DNA from 2 places in the Pseudoalteromonas sp. PAST1 genome. Region 2 is predicted to be linked to the other one. Evidence: riboswitches for the same ligand, from Rfam matches in the RefSeq annotation. Region 2 holds a riboswitch; the other holds the start of a gene.
The links. Region 2 has a riboswitch for lysine ahead of lysC (lysine-sensitive aspartokinase 3). Riboswitches for the same ligand answer to the same signal wherever they lie in the genome.
Positions count from the first base shown of each region.

Region 1: it holds a riboswitch for lysine, as region 2 does, so the genes downstream of both, dapA (4-hydroxy-tetrahydrodipicolinate synthase) here and lysC (lysine-sensitive aspartokinase 3) in region 2, are expected to answer to the same signal.

Region 1 is NZ_JAKGBH010000001.1:174,017-183,839, forward strand. It holds gene L1272_RS00775 (bifunctional GNAT family N-acetyltransferase/hotdog fold thioesterase) at 1-8, shown strand, start outside; gene L1272_RS00780 (phospholipase A) at 49-1,086, opposite strand; gene L1272_RS00785 (succinylglutamate desuccinylase/aspartoacylase family protein) at 1,273-2,391, opposite strand; gene L1272_RS00790 (PLP-dependent decarboxylase) at 2,397-3,602, opposite strand; gene L1272_RS00795 (2,3,4,5-tetrahydropyridine-2,6-dicarboxylate N-succinyltransferase) at 3,602-4,342, opposite strand; gene dapA (4-hydroxy-tetrahydrodipicolinate synthase) at 4,357-5,241, opposite strand; lysine riboswitch at 5,379-5,575, opposite strand; gene L1272_RS00805 (DNA-3-methyladenine glycosylase I) at 5,759-6,454, shown strand; gene L1272_RS00810 (protein adenylyltransferase SelO) at 6,463-7,875, shown strand; gene L1272_RS00815 (OmpA family protein) at 8,205-9,266, shown strand; gene L1272_RS00820 (OmpA family protein) at 9,716-9,823, shown strand, end outside.
Region 2 is NZ_JAKGBH010000011.1:37,258-47,080, reverse strand. It holds gene L1272_RS07430 (SMI1/KNR4 family protein) at 1-440, opposite strand, end outside; gene L1272_RS07425 (sodium-dependent transporter) at 508-1,833, opposite strand; gene L1272_RS07420 (4'-phosphopantetheinyl transferase family protein) at 1,981-2,718, shown strand; gene lysC (lysine-sensitive aspartokinase 3) at 2,695-4,074, opposite strand; lysine riboswitch at 4,156-4,328, opposite strand; gene nhaD (sodium:proton antiporter NhaD) at 4,417-5,667, opposite strand; gene L1272_RS07405 (hypothetical protein) at 5,816-7,090, shown strand; gene L1272_RS07400 (condensin complex protein MksE) at 7,093-7,638, shown strand; gene L1272_RS07395 (ATPase) at 7,638-9,823, shown strand, end outside.

The DNA.
Region 1 (9,823 bases), on a different contig from region 2:
AAAAATAACGAATATTCAGAGCGAGCTAACTAAAGCTCGCTCTTTAAGTTAAAGCAAGTCAGTTAACAGAATACCCACACCAAAACGTTCAATATCGGCGTTGTAATCAATTAAGCTCTCACCATAACCATTAAAGTATTGTGCATAACCACGTAATCTGCCCCAAAGAGGGAAAGACCAGTCTAGTTGGATTGCGCCGCGGTTATCTGAATTTAAGTTATTACGGGTCATAAAGCTAAACTCATGCTCGTTGTAACGGTATGCACCCGAGAATTCAAAGTAACCCATGTATTTGTAGATATCAGGGTTGTCATCACCTTTAGCTTCTAGTTCATCGTCTTTTTTGTCTTCAGGAATGCGGTACCAAGGCTTAAAGCTAAATACAAAGCCATCTTTTTCCCATAAGAAGTCAGCATAGATACGGTTCCACGAACGTGAATTAGGCTGGCTGCGGCCATTAGATTGATGTGAAGCACCAATTGCAATCGCCATTTCATCGCCCCAAAGCACATGCTCAGGATCAAGGTAGTTCACCCAGAAGATCTCTGGTTCGTAGTTTGTTTCACGAAACGGCGATGAAATATCTTTATTGTAAAATTGCCAAAACGATTGCATGGTAAATGCAAAAAATACGCCCTGATCTTTATCAGAGAAGTCTTCGAAGATTGGCACTTTAATTGATAGTTGATATTTTACTTCCAGGTTATCAAGTGGCTCGCCATCAGTTTGCTCAGCAAGGTCTTTTAGGCCATCAAAAGGGCGCTCATTCGGATTAGATACGTAAGAAAGCGGTAAAATATAGTTACGCTTATGTGGGGTGATCACATTACGGTTTTTCTTGCTCACTTCTTCACGCGCTTTACGTTTGTCTAAAGCGGTGAGCTTTTTGCTTTCATCTAAATCAGAGCACTTTTTACGAAGTTCTTCGAGTGTTTGCTTGCCGTCACCGCCAATAGCTTCGTTCAAAATACACTGCTTTACGAGTTCTAGAGCATCATCTTGTTCGTTAGTTTGTGGTTGTTCAGTTTGAGCAAATACAGGTACAGAAAATAAGCCAGCGGCTGCCAGCCAAATGCGCCATCCCATTGCAGTTCCCTTTCAGTAGACTTGTAAGTAGGTATAATTATAACGATTTTTACATAAGTAACCGTGAACTTGTACTGAATTGTTGAAATTTTAGGTAAATAGAGAGCCCCAAGCTAAGCTTGGAGCCCTGCTGTAACGGCCTAAGAGCATAAGCCGTTGACTCTCACGCAATGAGAAGGGATGAGCTTATAGCTCAAATACGTTGGTAAAAAACTTATAAAGTTCGGTACCTTGATTCACGCTTGCTGAAGCAAAATGCAAAATAGCAATGGCGTCTTTATCAAAACTTAATGTTTGTAGCGGCTGCTCAGAAAGGTAGCGCTCCATTCTTAAAATATGGGCGATAGGCTCACCAGCTTTAATATGGCCGCCCAGTGGGGCAAGGTATTCAACCATGCCACCCATAGGGGCATAGTAAGCTACATAATCTTCAAGCATGCAGGCATAGCGTGTCATCGCTTTTGGATGATACGCAGCATCAACTAATACCTCTTTTTGATTGAGGTAACTTAAAATGCTATTTGCATCTTCAAGTGCCGCACTTAAATCGATTTTTTCTTGGCTACCAAGTTCAACAGTGAATGCTTCGACTTGAACAGCAAATTCACGGCCTTGTTTGGCAAGCTCTTCAGATAGTGACCACCATGGGCAGAAACTCGCTTCATCCATCGCGCCATCAAAATCACTTGGGATCAGTAACACATGCTCGATGTTGAAGTAGCTTGCGCTGTCTTTGGCGTATTCAGGGCAATATAAGTGCTTACTTGAGATAGGCCCAGTGTGAAGGTCTAAAACAATATCTGCCTGATGGGCAAGCTTTTGCAAGTTAAGGGCAATACGCTTACCCGTTGTTAGGCTGTAATCAGGGCCCGTTAATTGACTATCGATGTCAGCAACGAGTGCCTGTTTAAACGCCGCTTTAAGGGTCGCATCATCACAGTCTTTGTGCTGTTCAGCAATCTGTGACGGTAACGCTTTATTAAAGCGGTACATGCGGTTCCAGTTGGTGCCCGTAATTGGATCGAAGCGACCTAAAGTAAACTCACCTGATTTTTGATTGCAACCAATAGGGTTGGCATAAGGCACTAGGGTAATATCGCCACGCAGCTTGAGTGATTTTAGCTGCTCAAGCAATTGATAAATTACTGCATTACCTTGTACTTCAGCGCCGTGCATATTGGCTTGTATATACACGTTTGGGCCTGTGCCATCCCCTTTTAAGCGATACACTGGGATTGTCAGAGGTAGGCCGTTGGCAATCTCGCCAACCACAATATTCTCTTGGCTGATTAATTCTTTACTCATGGCGATTACCTTAAATAATAACTGGCATCTTCAGCGCTACGAATGCACTCAATATTGCCTTGTTCAAGGATGTATTCAGCCGCTAATTCGTGGCATAAAAAGTACGGCATACTTTCGGTAAAGCCATACGCGCCACATTGGCTGAATACCAACCAGTCTTGCTCATTTAAATCGCTCGCTAATTGGTGTTCACCTAAGCAATCAAGGGCGGTGCAAAGTGGGCCGTATAAAGTCATTGCCGCAGGCTCAGCCGTCGATTCGCGAAGTAAGGCCGCAGGGAAATCTTGGCTTGTCACAGCTGGGCGAAGTAAATGGTTAATACCGCCTGATAAAATCACCTGCTGTTGATTGTAATTTACTTTACGCTCAACAACTGGCGTTGCGTAATGGCCGCATTCGCCCACCGCATAGCGGCCAAGTTCCATCCAAAGCTCTTTGACACCGGCATCTGCTTTAATGCTAGCCAAAGTCTCAATAAGTGCAGACCAATCGAGTCGGTTAGCATTTTGAGTATAAGGAATGCCTAAGCCACCCCCTAAGTCGAGAATATTAAGGTTAATGTTTAATGAGCGTGCTAGCTGTTGCAGTGGCGCAATCATCGCGCGCCATAGCTCGGCGAGCTTGTCAGTGCTCAGCATATTGCCCCATTGGAAAATATGCAGACCATCAAAGCTAAGAGCTGGGTAATCACTTGCAGTGAGTGCTTGCCACTCATCGCAGCCCAAACCAAAAGGAGTAAGGTTATCGCCGCCAAGTGGATTCTTTTCGCTGTCTGGCCAACGAAGTTGAACACGCAATAGAACTTGCAGCTGACAATTTGCTTTTGTTGCTTGTTCGTTTAACCAGCGCACTTGGTTAATGCTCTCGGCGACAAAAGTACGTACGCCGCGAGCAATAAAATGTGAAATTTGTTTAGGGCTCTTTGCAGGCCCAGTGTTGAGCACGCGCTCGCTATCGATGCCTTGGGCAAGTACTTGCTCAAGTTCACCTTTACTTGCAACATCAAAGTTAAATCCTGCGCTGTCTAAACATTGAATAATGCGAGACAACGGGTTGGCCTTAACGGCATACCAAAGTTTCACATCGGTTTGCGCAGTCAGTTGATTTAAATGTGCAGTTAATTTATCTAAATCATAGATAAAAAATGGCGTATCAAGATGCGTTGAAACTTGCTCAACCGCTTGCTTGATGGGCGTGCTCAAAAAGCTCATTAACGTAAAACCTCTTCTAACAGTAATGATGCATCGCTTTGTTCATCACGGTATTTCACGATCAATGCACACGACATGCTAAGACCTTGTTCACGAGCCCATGCATTTGAAGCTGGGCGAGAGCCTGGGATCACAATCGCGTTTTCTGGGATGGCTTCACCTTTGTCTAGCTGGCGTTCGTTAACGCAATCGTAGACAGGAATAGTTGCAGATAAGCGTACACCTGGCGCAAGTACAGCACCTTTTTTCACAACCACACCTTCAACAATAACGCAGCCTGCACCGATGAATGCGTCATCTTCAATAACCACAGGGCTGGCACCAATTGGCTCAAGCACACCACCTAATTGTACTGCTGCACTTAGATGAACATTTTTACCCACTTGTGCGCATGAACCCACTAATGCGTGGCTGTCGACCATCGTGCCTTCGTCGATGAACGCGCCAATATTTACATATGCTGGTGGCATGATAATGGTGCCTTTAGCAACGTGTGCGCCACGACGAACACTGCTACCACCTGGTACCATACGCACGCCAGCATCGGCTGCAAAGCCTTGTGGAGCTAAGTTGTGCTTATCAACAAAACCACCCGGGAACTCAGTGTTTGTGCCATTTTTAAAGGCTTCTAAAATGCCTTGTTTAACTTCAACATTGGCGTGCCAGTTGCCGTTCTCGTCTTGTGTTGCCGCGCGAACTGCGCCTGATTCTAAGTTGTTTAATAATTCTAACCAGCTCATGATAAAACCTGTTTTTAGTTCCAAGATAAAATTGTGTTGTTTGCGTGGGTGATGCTGTCTGTTTGCTCAAGCTCTAAATGCGTAAGCGGCGGACGTAAATGCGGGGTATTTATTTTACCTTGCAGGTGCATCAGTACTTTTACGGGGATTGGATTTGCCACAGCGAATAAACTTTGAATCGCTTGCGACCAATCGGTGAATAGATTTGGGTATTGACCACTTAAACTGCGTTTAACAAACTCATGGGTTTGACTCGGCCAAGCATTCGCGGCAACCGAAACTAAACCTTTTGCTCCTGCTTGAGCAAAATACGGCATAAGAGCATCATCGCCACTAAATATGGCCAGTGTTGGCGATGCCGTTCTAAAGCCTTCAAATTTGCTAATGTCGCCACTGGCTTCTTTTAAAGCCCAAAGATTTTTGTGGTCAGCAAGGTTTTTGATCACCTGCGGTGAAATCTCAACTGCACTGCGTCCAGGTACGTTATACAGCATACATGGGTGATTACTTGCATCAAGAAGGCTTTCAAACCAATGTGTTTGGCCAACTACCCCAGGTTTTGCATACAGAGGTGAGCCCAATAGATAGCCATGAATAGGTAGTTGGTTGCAGTATTCAACCCAAGCAACTTGTTGCTTGAGGTTCATGCCGCCCACAGCAACCATGAGTGGTACACTCGGTGCTAATTGGCAAACATGCTCAACGATGGCTTGTTGCTCTTTGAGTGAAAGCGCCAGTCCTTCACCGGTACTGCCAAGTAATAAAATGCCGTTATTTGCATCTTGCTGCTCAGCGACCAGTTGTTCAAGGGCCGTGTAATCGACCTCGCCAGATTCAGAAAATGGCGTGACAAGCGCTGTCCATAATGGATAGTCGTTTAAATCAAAATTGTTGATCATCTCTCACGAACTTATAAGGTATTCGAAGAGTTTATGCGGGAACATTTGAATGGAGCCGCATGTCGTCGTTCGAACAAGGTATAATTCGAAGAGCGAATGGGCTTAAAATAATAAAGACGCGACGGCCTTATTATACTAAGACCAGAAGCTCTCCACCAAACTAATCAATAGCACTTTGCTATTGTTGGTGACAGTCGCTGGGATTCAGCCCAGTCGCCCGAAATAAGCACCTCACAAACGGTGTTACTTCTCGGCGTTAATTCCCCTCACGTATGATCAACAGAGTCTGTGCTCTTCCCATACGCTACCTGAATAACGCACCTCTTCCAGCCCTTTATGCTCGCTTTAAAGGTTAAAGCCAACATACTTAAATAGGGTATTTGCAGCGATTAAAGCATTTTAGCCGTCTAGGTGTCAAGGCGAGGAATTTGTTTTTTAGTGACCGAATTTGCAACATGGTTACGTATAACCGTGTTTTTACGTACACTTAGCGCTAACCAAATCAATTGGAAAAATGATGGAAAAATTTAACGATATTTATCAACGAGCCGTATCTCGAAAGGGCAGTGAAGAAATGCTGCAAGCACTGTTATCAAACCCGCTCGACGATGCTGATATTGCTAAAATGCATGACGATTTATGGTTAGAAGAGTTCACGCGTAAAGTCTTTCAAAGCGGTTTTTATTGGTCTGTTATCAATAATAAATGGGCTGGTTTTCGTGATGTGTTTTGGGATTTCAGTGTAGAAAAATTGTTGATGATGCCGCCAGATATGCTCGAGCAAAAAGCCAGTGATGAGCGAATTGTTCGTAATTTTAAAAAAGTACAAACGATCCCAGAAAATGCGTACATGATCCACGAAGTTGCTGAGAAGCATGGCAGCTTTAGCCAATTTATTGCAGATTGGCCTACTGACAATATTATTGGTTTGTGGGCTTATCTTAAAAAGCATGGTGCGCGTTTAGGGGGAAATACTGGCCCATACGCTTTACGAGCGCTTGGTAAAGATACTTTTTTACTTTCTCGGGATGTAGAAGCCTATTTGCGTGCCCATGAGTTGATAGATGGCGGCTTACAAACTAAAAAGTCACTGCAAGCAGCGCAAGATTTTTTCAACGAATTACAACAGCAAAGCGGTTACAGCCTGCAGGCACTAAGCCAACTAGTGGCCTATGGTGTAGGCGATAATCGTGTGGGTGTCGCAACACGTTAAGGACAGTTATGAAACTGCAAACTCGATACACAGATATTAGTGAACTACTTGCTATCAAGGATATGCCGAGCGCCGTTGCCGAGCCGCAATTACTGCTATTTAATGACAAGCTAGCTGATAATTTCGCAATTAAACACGACAGCGAATTTTTAGCTAAATTGCTATCTGGTTCAACGATAGATAACGACGTTGCACCGGTTGCTCTTGGTTACTCAGGTCATCAATTTGGTCATTTTTCACCGCGTCTTGGTGATGGTAGAGCGCATTTACTTGGGGCTATTGCAGATAAAGATGGCACATTGTGGGACTTGCAGCTAAAAGGCGCTGGAGCAACAGTGTTCTCGCGCGGTGGTGATGGTCGCTGTGCCATTGGTCCAGCTGTTCGAGAGTACATTATGAGTGAGGCACTTCATGCGCTTGGCATCGCAACTACGCGCTGTTTAGCTGTGGTTACAACTGGCGAAACGGTATATCGTCAGCCACCACGCCCGGGGGCAGTTGTTACTCGCCTAGCTAAAAGTCACATCCGTGTTGGTTCATTTCAATACTTAGCTACACAAGGTGATATAGAAGGGCTAGAGAAGCTCGTTGATTACGCAATTAATTGTCATTTTCCTGACATTAACAGTACGGGTGAGCAGCGTTATATTGAGTTTTTAACTGCTGTACTCGATAAGCAAATAGAGCTGGTTATCAGTTGGATGCGAATTGGCTTTATACACGGTGTGATGAACACAGATAATACCTTGATTAGTGGTGAAACCATTGACTATGGCCCTTGTGCGATGATGAATCAGTTTGACCTAGACACGGTATTTAGTTCGATTGACCATCAAGGGCGTTATGCATTTGGAAATCAACCGAATATTGCTAATTGGAATATTGCACGCTTGGCTGAAAGCTTAATTCCGTTATTTGCTGATCAAGAGAGTGCCGTCGAACAACTCTCACCGGTTGTAAATGGCTTTGCAGCTAAATTTAATGATGCATTTAATACTATGTGGCAGCAGAAATTAGGATTAGCAGGTCAGCACGAAGGCGATCATGCTTTAGTTTCAGAGTTGCTAGGTTTAATGAAGCAACATCAGCTCGATTATACTAATACTTTCAATGCTCTGACTGAATCTTTACTTGCGGATTTTGCAATTCCAACTAGTTTAAAAGAGTGGCATAAAAAGTGGAACGTGAGGACTTCGTCTAAAAGTTATGAAACTATGCGCGCTGTTAATCCTGCAGTCATTCCACGTAATCATACTATTGAAATGATCCTAGCGGAATACGAAGCATCGGGAGAAAGTTCATTAAAAGACGCCTTTTTAGAAGCATTTAACGATCCATATGTTTACGATGAGCGTCAATTTGAATGGCTTCAGGCCCCAAAAGATTATGATAAAAATTATCAAACTTTTTGTGGGACCTAGTCATTTAAATTAACTAGGAAAATTCCTATTTATTGAATTTAACTGTATGCTGATTGAGCGCTCTAATAGGCGGTGGTATTATAGGTTTTAGGCTAATCTATTGCTTTAAAAGATGATCTCATACGGTATTCGAAGCTGGTTTGGTCATACATTTAATCGCTTATCTACGAAATTAGGCTAGGCTATTATTAGTACCTTAATAGTTATGGATTAATTAATAAGTTGAATGTCAATGCAAAGTAACTAATCGTTTTTTGTATTGTTAAAGTTTTGATTACTCAAAAAATACGAGCTCTTACGAGCTTTATTATGAAAATGGGAAGGAAACAATGAAACTGAAATCACTGACTATAGCTTTGGCACTTGCTGCAACTAGTGCTTCAACATTTGCTGCTGAGAAACAAGGTTTTTATATCGGCGCATTTGGCGATTACTATGATAATTCATGGGAAAATGTTCGCGATTACGCACCAGGCGGCCTTGATGTTGATGATTCAACAGGCTGGGGTTTAGAGCTGGGTTATCGCTTTAGCGATTACTGGAGTGCTCGCTTAGAATATGCTGATATGGATTTTGACTGGACCGCTGAACTAAACGATGGCACATCGATGAGCGGTTCTGAAAGTGGTAAGCGTTACGGTATTGATGGTTTATATCACTTCGGTGGTGGCCCATTTTACGGTATTTTTGGTTTGAAAAACCTTGATGCTGTTGATGAGGATTTAATGTTTGCAAACGTTGGTGCTGGCTACCAACACTACTTCACAGATAACTTTGCTTTCAATGCCGAAACTTCTTTGTACCAAGGCCTTGATCGTGGTTACACCGATGTGGGTGCTAAGTTAGGTTTAAGCTATATCTTTGGTAATCAAAGCAGCTCTGCGGCTCCTGTTGAGCCAGCTCCTGTAGTAAGTGGACCTACAGATAGCGATAACGATGGCGTAATGGACGCTGATGACCAATGCGCAAATACACCAATGACTGATGCGGTAGATAGCAAGGGCTGTACTCTTTATGAAGAAAAAGAGGCAACAATCACTTTACTAGTTACTTTCCCGCATGATGTTGCAGAAGTACCAAATAAATACTTCAGCGATATTGCTGATGTTGCAGCATTTATGAAAGAAAACGAAGGCACATCAGTTGTTCTTGAAGGTCATGCATCAGCAGTTGGTGATGCGGATTACAACATGAAGCTTTCTGAAAAACGTGCTAAAGATGTAGCTGAAGAGTTAGTTAAAGACGGTATCTCATCAGATAGAATCTCTACGGTTGGTTATGGTGAAGAACGCCTGAAGAACAAAGCATATACGCTTGAAGCGCATGCAGAAAATCGTCGTGTTGAAGCACAAATTAGTACGGTTGAACGTGTAAAGGTTATGCGTAAGTAATAGATTACTATTAGCTTATTGTAATTTATTAATAATCTTGAGATTAAAGCTGAACTATTTTTATGGTTCAGCTTTTTTTATACCTTAAAAACGCATTTACTTTTTTAATAAACGCGATACTCTTAAAGGTATACGGCATGGTATAAAAATAAGGTACACTTATATTGATTTGAATCATCGCAGCAAATGGGTGATTATTGTACTATGTTCTTATTGTTATCTCGTGTAATTATCACTAGGTAAATTAGAGTTTTTTTGAGCACTGTTAATTTGGTATGGCATTCTATGGCATTTCGACGGTGCTAAACGTCACTTTTTTAGGTGGTGTTTTGAAATTAACAAATTTATTGTAGTTTTAGTTTATTAAGTTTGGATTAATTACTCATCATCTATCTTGACAGAGTTTAGGCTACACAGCCTTTAGTTACTTAAATGGAAGGGAAGGAAACATGAAACTAAAATCACTAACTATAGCTTTAGCGCTTGCTGCAACAAGTGCTTCTAGCTTCGCTGCTGAAAAGCAAGGTTTTTATATTGGTGCGTTTGGCGATTACTAT
Region 2 (9,823 bases):
TCTCGGCCAAAATTGATAATTTGACCTTTCGTTCCTGTCGGGCCTGGATCAAAGTCCACCCCTATAAAATTACCTCCTCCATCTCCAAGTAGAGGTAACCATTTAGTATTCGCATATTCAATTTTTATAGCGCTAGGTGTTAGGGATGAACAACTCTCATTTAACCCTTCTAATCCTTGGTCAATAATCTCTCGCCAAACATTTAACTCATGAATAATTTTTTCTGTACTTAATAATGAAAGGCCAAAAACGAAACCAGCCTTAGTGCGGAATTGACCATTACAATTTGCATATATTGATACAAAAGATTGAGGTAAAGTATTTCCAACCAAATCTGCAATTTTATTTAATGACTCAACATTCGACTCATTATTAATAACATCTATCAGAGCTGGAAACTTTGATTCTATTTTTTCTCTTAAAACAATCCATTCGTTCATAATATATCCTTATTTTAAATGACTTTACTTAAGATGGTCTGATTGAGTAAATGTGAGTATTAGTTTTTTATTTCAACAACGCCACGTTCACAAATACCGCCGTCATTAATAACGGACAGACAAAGCGAATGTACTGGGCAAACCAATAATGAGGGCCGCTCGATACTTGATGCAATTTATTACCACGCTGCCATAACCAACCAACAGTAATGAAATAGAACAGCCCCATTAAAGGTAATTGGTACTGTGTAAGTACCATAATGACTAAACCAAATAACCAGTCAAAGTTTAAGATAATCAGTGATGAGGCAATAAACACGATCAGCGTTACAAATAAGGTTGCTTTTTTGCGCTCTACAGTGTGATTCTCAACTAAAAATGCCACTGGAATTTCGGTCGATGAGATGGTTGATGTCACTGAGGCAATCGACATTAAAACAAAGAATAATAAGCCAACGAGTAAACCCACTTGGCCCATTGTGCTAAACAGTTCAGGTAAAATCGCAAAAATTAACTGCCCTTCACCAACCAATTTACCGCCGCTAAATACCTCTACACCGTTATGTTGGGCAACAAAAATAGCCGGAATAATCAATAAACCCGCTAAGAAGGCCACACCGGTATCAAGCAGTGCCACGGTTCCAGTTAGTTTCGGCAGGTTGGCATCTGGTTTTAAATACGAGCCGTAAACCATCATACAACCAACACCTAACGACAGCGAAAAGAACGCTTGTCCCATTGCCGCAATAATTAAGTTGGCATCAAGAATTTGACTAAAATCTGGCACTAAGTAAGCTGCAAAACCATCCATTGCACCATCTAGGGTCGCGATATAAGCAATTAACGCCACTAATAACACTAGCAATAATGGCATCAAGCGGCGTGACCAAGTTTCGATACCTGATTTAACACCTTTTAAAATAATACTCGCAGTAAGAATAAGCATCAGTGGCGTAAACACAAAATTGCGCGCCATGGAGTCACTGTGTAAAAAGTTACTTAGCTCAATGAAACCAAAGAAGCTTGCGACTGGCTCAAGCGCATAAGCGAGCATCCACCCTGCAACTATCGAATAAAAGCTCAGCATTACAACCGCACCAAAGAGGCCAATATAGCCAGCTGCAGCGCCCACTTTAGGTGCAGTGTCTTGCCATGCGTTAGATAATGCTTTTACTGGATTTGCTTGCGCTTGGTGGCCTAAATACAGCTCAGTATAAAGAGCTGGAAGCGCTAATAAGAAAATAACAATGAAGTAAACGAGTAAAAATGCACCGCCGCCATGGTTTGCCGCTTGTGTTGGAAAGCCCCAAATATTACCTAAACCTACCGCCGCGCCAGAAGCTGCTAAAACGAAACCTAATCGACTTTGAAAGCCGTCACGAACTTGTGCCATACATCTACAAATCTGTTATTATTTTTCGTCATTAAACCATAATTACAGTCAACTGCGTAAACTATTTGCGTTTGTTCATGCCTATAAAAGTGCATTTGCTGTAAAAATAAACAAAACTAAATTCAAGCCCCGTGTAAGCGTTAAACCATGAGCAGTCACTACTTTTCGAACACTCTTATCATCGAGCAACAACGCCAAACAACGGCCAAGAAAATCATGCTTATGGATGCAACATGTATTGATGTTGCAAGTTTACCCCTTGATAAATTACTCAGTGAGTTTGAATTAAGCGTACTTGAAAAACGCAAAGTGCCTAGTGCCAAGCAAGAGTACTTAGCAACTCGCCTAACGTTAAAGTATTTGTATCAACATGCTTACCCTCATGACGATTTAGCGCTCAGTGAAATATCAAGCCAGTTTGATGACAAAGACAGCAAGCTCAAATTACATACAAAACGAAGAGAACCTGTGTGGGCTTGTTTATCACATTCAAATGGTTTAATTGGCGCTGCTCTTAACCCAAAACAGCAGCTATTTGGTTTTGATATTGAACAAAGCAGTAAACCTCGCCCTTTTATCAAACTCGCAAAGCATTTTTATCATCAAGATGAAGTTGACTTAATTAGCCGTTTTGACGCTCCCGATGAACAGGCACAGTGCTTTTTTAGAATTTGGACATTAAAAGAAGCGCTTGCCAAAGCAAGTGCACAGCCGATTGCGAAACTACTTGCCCCTAATGTATTTGAAGAATTGAGCAAACATAATTTCAGCGCGAGTAGTAACTCTATTGAAGGTTTTGATATAAGTGTTGTGGCACAAAAAAGCACTGACTGGCAGTGCTCTTTTATTAACTTTAATGACTTACGCCGCGACTTGGCTTTCTAATAGTCGGCTGTGAATAGCCTGCACGACTTCATCTGACTCGCTTTGCTCAACTAAGAAGCACAGGTTATGTTTACTTGCACCGTGGCAAATTAAACGAATATTAAAATCGCTCAATACCTGCATCAAGTTCATTTCTTGCTGACGTAATTGAATTTCAGAACCAATTAGAGCCACCAGCGTTAAGTTATTTTCAACCGACACATGACAAAACTCAGAAAGCTTATCTAAACAAGCTTGATCAAGCTCAGGGCGTGATGCATTTGGCGCGTTATCTAAAGTGATTGCAACACTGATCTCGGAGGTAGTAACCAAATCAACCGAAATATTAAACTCACTTAAAATAGTGAATACACGCGCTAAGAAACCACTCGCTAGGAGCATTTCTGGGCTTTTAACCGTTAACAGAATTTGGTTTTTACGCTGTGTTACCGCACGAATACCTGGTTGCTGAGACTTTTCTTTTTCAATCCATGTACCACCTAATTGCGGCTCACGGCTTGAACCAACAAACACACTAATGTGGCTACGGCTTGCCGGTAAAATAGTAGCAGGATGCAGTACTTTTGCTCCAAACGTGGCCATTTCTGCCGCTTCATCAAAGCTTAAGCGTGCAATTGGGCTTGCTTTAGCGCATAAACGCGGATCTGTACTGAAAATACCCACAACATCGGTCCAAATATGCACGCTTTTTGCGTTAATTGCTTCAGCGAGTAATGCAGCACTGTAATCTGAACCACCACGGCCTAAGGTCGTTGTTTGATTGTGCTCATTGCTACCAATAAAACCTTGAGTTACCACAACATGGTCATCAAGTAGCGGCACTAAATGCTCTTTAGCTGCTGCAGCGGTTGCTGCAACATTTGGGGTAGCTTTAGCAAATTGGCTATCTGTTTTCAGTACCTTACGTACATCAAAACGCACCGCATCAAGACCCTGCCCGCGTAATACTTGAGTGAATAAATACGATGATAAACGCTCGCCAAAGCTCAGTAGTTCATCTTGCTCAGCTACAGACTTAGCCCCGTCTGATGCTAGCTTTTGAAAAGCCTTAAGTGTTTCATTAAAGCCATGTGCTAAATCAGCATCCAGTGACAGCTCTGCCAAGATTGCTTCTTGAATGGCGACTACGCCAGTAATGTGCTCGTCACGCTCAGCCGCACTCAAATCAGCTTTACACAATGCAACTAAATGATTGGTCACGCCAGCACTGGCACTCACAGCAACTATACGTACTTGATTATCAGCACAAACGATTTCTGCACAGCGGCTCATAGCATCAAAGTTAGCTACACTGGTGCCACCAAATTTTGCAACAACGTAATCTGATTTTGTGTTGGCGGCTAATTGGGTATTCATGTCGTCTCCTTTTGTGGAAAACTATCCACAGTAAATCAAGAAGAACTCGGCAAGGGGGTGCTTTGAAAATAAAGAGTAGTCCATGCCAGAAGCTCTCCACCTAGTTTGGTGACAGTTTTGAGGATTCAGCCCCATAAACCGAAAAATAACCGTGACGTCCGATTAATTTTCTCGGCGAGTACTTCCCTCATTAATGGTCATCGGCGTTCGTCACCTCACATTAATTACCTAAGTATCGCACCTCTTCTGAATGTTAAGTTAACACCTGGTTAAAATAACAAAGCCTGCTGTTAAAAGCAGGCTTCGAAAGTTAACGTTTAGACGTCTAGCTGTCAAGTTGTTTTATGAAATTAAACTGCCCGCTAAGTGCGAACCGTAATAACCAACGGTATAAGCAATTAATAAATAAACCGACATTTTAAGATAGCTCATAAAGGTTAGTGCTTTTACCTTACTCATGGCAATAATACCTGCCGCAGAGCCGATTATAAGCATTGAGCCACCGACCCCAGTTGCGTAAGTAAACGACAGCCATTGCTGAGGGCTCATCACAATATCAGCTTTTAAAAGTGCTGCAGTTAGAGGTACGTTATCTACCGCCGCTGATAATAGCCCCATCAGGTAGTTGGCATATTCCGGTGCCATCAACTCATATAAGTGAGTAAATTTAGCAAGCATACCGACTTCTTTTAATGCACCAACGAGTAATAATACCCCGACGAAGAACAATAAGGTGTCGTATTCAATTTCACGAATATAATCGATGATTTTTTTGTTTACGTCTTTTTTGCGCATTAAAAATTGCGCAACCAAAAACATAAGTGATAAACCAAATAAAAAGGTTAACAGCGGCGGCACACTATAAAGCACACTCAAAGTTAACGTGGCAATAATCGTCGAGAAGAAGATAACCGCAATGGTAATATCTGTTTTTTCGATGCGACGGGCAGCTTGTTTTTCAAACACAACATTACCCGACATACCCACCGACAACATTGCCGCCAGCAGTGCAACACTTGTCAGTGCAGGGGCAATTAATAATAGTAGATTAGCAATGGTGACTTTTTCGTCTAAGAAAATCATCAGGGTTGTAACATCACCGGTGATCAACGACACCCCACCCGAGTTAACACTAAATACAATTAAGGTCGCATACTTTATTAATTTTTTAGGATCTAACTTAAGTGACATCACCACCGCAAGCGAGATTAAAGTTGCCGTTATGTTGTCTGAAATAGATGAAAATAAAAATGCAAACCCACCAATCAGAAACATCAGCTTTCGTTCACTGATTTGATTTGGCATAATTTTATGAACAATATTCTGGATAAAACCTTTAGAGTTTAAATACGCTACAAAGGTCATTGCAGCCATTAAAAACAGCCACAAAGTCGCGATTTCTAATATGTTGTGATCCAGTTGATGTTGTATGGTTTCTGGGCTTAGCCCATGAATTGGAGAGATAAATAAGATAATCCAGCATAAAGTGCCAAAAAAAAGCGTCGTTTTGGCCTTGTTTACATGGATAATATCCTCTATAACGATAAGCAAAAATGCCACCGCTATCAGGGTTAGGATAAGTGGGGTTACCATGGTGTTTGAACAACCTTTATAATAATGTAAAAATTGTAAGTCGAGTGTTTCGGCGCGGATTCTAGCAGCATAGAAAGCATAAAACTATTCTCAATTACATAATTTACTACTAATCGCCAACACCAAAGTCTGAATTTACTGGAGCCTTATGATCCCAGCTAAAAAGTTATTAAATACCCTTACTGAACATTGGGGGGTGTTAGAACTGTTATTTAAACGTTTTAAGATGGCTGATTTCAGCTTGAAAGACGTACAAAATGCGATAAAACAAAAGCAGCCTTCATGGTCAAACGAACGCATTTATAAAGAAACAAATCGTTTATTGAATCAAGATATTATCATTTCACTGGCAAAATCATCACAGTTAGAAATAAACCGCGCGATCGCCGATTTTGCGACTTTCTTGCTACAAGAAGAGCACTTAGGTCTTGCTCAAGAGATTAGCGTGCTCGTTGATGACTTAGCTCGCCTTGGCAATCGCCTTGCTAAAGCGGGTGAAATTGAAGATTACGACGAGCTTCGCCGTTTTAGCCGCATTATGGATGATCGGGTACGCAAAATAATGAAATTGTTTGCCCACAATGAAAACGCAATTTTAAATATTGTTGAGCAAGCAAAAGCAGACAACGCGGTGCAATCACTGCAAAAACGCTATCAGGCTGTAATTGAAGCGTTCGATGAATACATCGAGCCTATGCTGGAAATGGTTGATATTCGAGGTGACTTCCACGCTTGCTTTAATACCATCGAAGCGCAAATTAGCGCGCAAATAGAGCAAATTGACCGCCTTGGTAAATCATATCAAGACAAGCGCATGCTTGAACAATTACGTACTCGTATTCTAGAAATGCATTTAGTTGGCCGTGAAAGTTTACGTAAAAGCGCCGATATGCTGATGCCGTTACGTGAAGAGTTACGCCGCAACAACTTAATTACTCGCCAAGCGGCTAAAGTGCTTGGTTTAGTGCGTAAAAATGGCGTCGATAACATGTTAAGTGCAGTACAGCCTAACTTTGTTTCAGACGCACAACGCTTTTCACTTGGTCAGCAACGTCATATCGTGGCTTATATGGCAGGCTTAGTTGACTTTGAGCACGATGAATATCAGCTTCCTGAACATGATGATGTGCCCGCCTATCAAAGCCCGCATATCCCTGATTACAACGACGTTAAAACACAATTTAGAAAACGCTTTAAAAAAGCCAGCAAAAAAGCTCAGCCACTGCTTAGTTTCTTAGATGAAAGCTACCCAGATTTAGAAGCTGACGAAATGCTGTTCTTATATCAAAAATTGATTAGCGATGGCGACCTTGAAATCAGCCAAAGCCAAGAGAAAGTAAAAATAAAAATTGCCCAGCAACACTTCTCTCTTTATCCATTTAACTCATCGATTGCTGACGATAAAAAAGCAACAGAGCAATAACCATGACAGATATTAATTTAGATGATTTAACGCATCTGCAAGCTATTAATAAAAAGCTCACATCAGGCTACCACATTAGCGAACAAGACACGCTGATGTGGCAAGAGCTTGATCAACACATTGATGCATATCGCGCGTTATTTAACGCCCTTGGCCATGACCTACAACACGATAGCCGTGGCTTTTACTATTTTGGTAGCGACGAAAGCACCCCAAATATGGGGAAAATTTCGCGAGCCATCGCACTGACTATCTACATCTTGATTGAGCACTATGCCAATACTGGTAAAGATCCAATGCGTGCCTTGTTTGACGAAGTAAACGACCTTGAACTAATGCAAACCTTAGTGCAAATCAACAAGCATTTGTTTGATCAATTAGAAATTTTCTCAGGCTCAGATTTACGCAAAGACGTCTACCTGCGTATGGTGCGTTTAGGTCTGGCTCGCGAAGTAGAAAACGGCTTTATGCTGCAAGCACCTATTTATCGTTATATCGATGCATTAATGGAAGTAAACGAAGAAACCTACCTAGGAGATGACGAATAATGCAAAGCCAAAGCCTATACGGACTCAGCAAACTTGCGCTTTTAAATACCGCTGGCTATGCAAAATGCGTGATCCCGTTGGATAAAAGTAGCTCTATTTGTGCACCGAATAATACCGGTAAAAGCTCGGTAATTAATGCCCTGCAATTTCCACTGATTAATGATTTGCGTTTAACAGAATGGGATGGCCATGATTTAGACGAAACCCGAAAATTCTACTTTTCGTCAGACCAATCCTATATTTTGCTTGAAGCTGACCTACCTAATGGCCCTGTGGTGATTGGTGTTGCTGGCCTTGGTAAAATTGCTGGTTACGCGCATCAGTTTTTTTGCTACCAAGGTAAGTTGAACCTTGAACACTACACGCAAGGCAAAACCATTGTAAAATTCACCAGGCTTTTTAATCACTTAAAAGAGCAAGGTTTTAATCCAATTGAATTAAAAGCGCAAGAGCTAAACGCCCTACTCACTGGCGGTGCAACCCCATTTGATGGCGATATCAACTTAAAGATGATCCCCCTCAATAACGTGCAAGACTCAGCGATTTACAAAGAAATTTTCCGCCGTATCCTTAACTTGCATAAGTTAGGTGCCAGCGATGTTAAACGCTTTATGTTACGCGTATTTGAGCGCCATATGTCAAACTCACGAGTTGATTTTTATGAGGTATGGCGACGTTCATTTGATAAAGTGAATCGCGCTAAACGTGAATTAAAAGCCCTTGAGTCAATGCAAGAGCCAATCGCAGCTCTTGAATCTATGCTTGAAAACCAAACGGTTTTAAAAGGTAAGCTTGCTGCCTATGCGCCAAAAATTGACCAAGCACTGATTGACTTTGAAACCTATCAACAAGAGCAACTCTCTGAGCTAAATATTGCCCTTGAAGATATCGAACACGAAAAGCACGAGTTCGAACAAAAGCAGCAGCTGTATATTCAGCAATCCCGTGATATTGAACGTAAACAAACTCAAATTGAACAATGGTTTTTAGACTATCGAGCGCTTAAATCTGAGTTTGAATTGGTTAATAAAGCCACCCTAAAAGTAAGCCTTACGCAGCTTAAACAAGATTATGAATCGCTATCGCATTCATTAAGCAGTGCCCAAGGTCAAAGCTTACACACGCTTGATTACCGTATTAGCGAAACACAAAAGCAAATTAAGAGCTTAAAATTACAGCTGAAGAACCTTGAGTTCAATTTATTCACCCGTATGCGTGAAGATTTGTCTTTAAAAGAAGTTGAAGAAATTTCGCGTATTCTAAACCCAGATATCTTATCGTTTGCCACCACCAGCAATGGTGATGTTGATATCACAGACGAAGATGCTTTTGGTGAGTTTTTAGAGCAATTATCGGCAAATGTGAAAGGCGGTGTACTGACACTCCCTGGTGCAAGCATCAAACTCAAAAAGCTAAGCCCAGTGCAAATGCAAACTGGCGAAAATAAAGAGCAATTAACTGCGCAACTTGCTGCTCTTGAAAACTCACTGAAAGAGTTTAAACAACAGCGCGAAGTCGCCGCAAATGTCGCCGAAAAGCAAAAAGAAAAAGATGCCTTGTATGATGAGCTAATGGCCTCAGAAGAAGCATTAAAACGCTTTGAACAATTTGAAGTTATGCAGCAATCTGTCGATGCACAAACTCTGCTAAAAGAGCAGTTAAATGCAGAACGCGAACAAGTTGACGACTACCTGCAAGACATTCAAAAAAATAGTGGCTCAATCAGCGATCGTCGCTCAATTATCAAGTCGAAAAAAGATTTGCTCGCGCGCCAAGCTGACCGTTTACGCCAAGTTAAATCTGAACGTATCGATCACACCCTTGATGTTTACTCAGGAAAAGTCACTCCGTACATGATTGAAATCAGTATTGATTTTGATAACTTAAGTGACCTCATTCACCACTTCAATAAAGACTGCCAAGAGTTACGTAACTTTGATATCAACGTACGTAACACCTACCTGCATATTTACAATGCAGGTATTACTAAATTTGATAACGAAAATGATGAGTTTACTAAATACGAAAAGCTTATTAGCGCGTTTCATAACATTGATAACGAGCGCGATGCGGTTGAACGTCAAGGCAGAGTTGCGTTAACTGAAGTAGCCGCCACCATTAAAGGCTTGCGCGAAGACTTAGACCGCCTACGCCGCGAAATGAACAGCTTTAATAAAGGCATTAG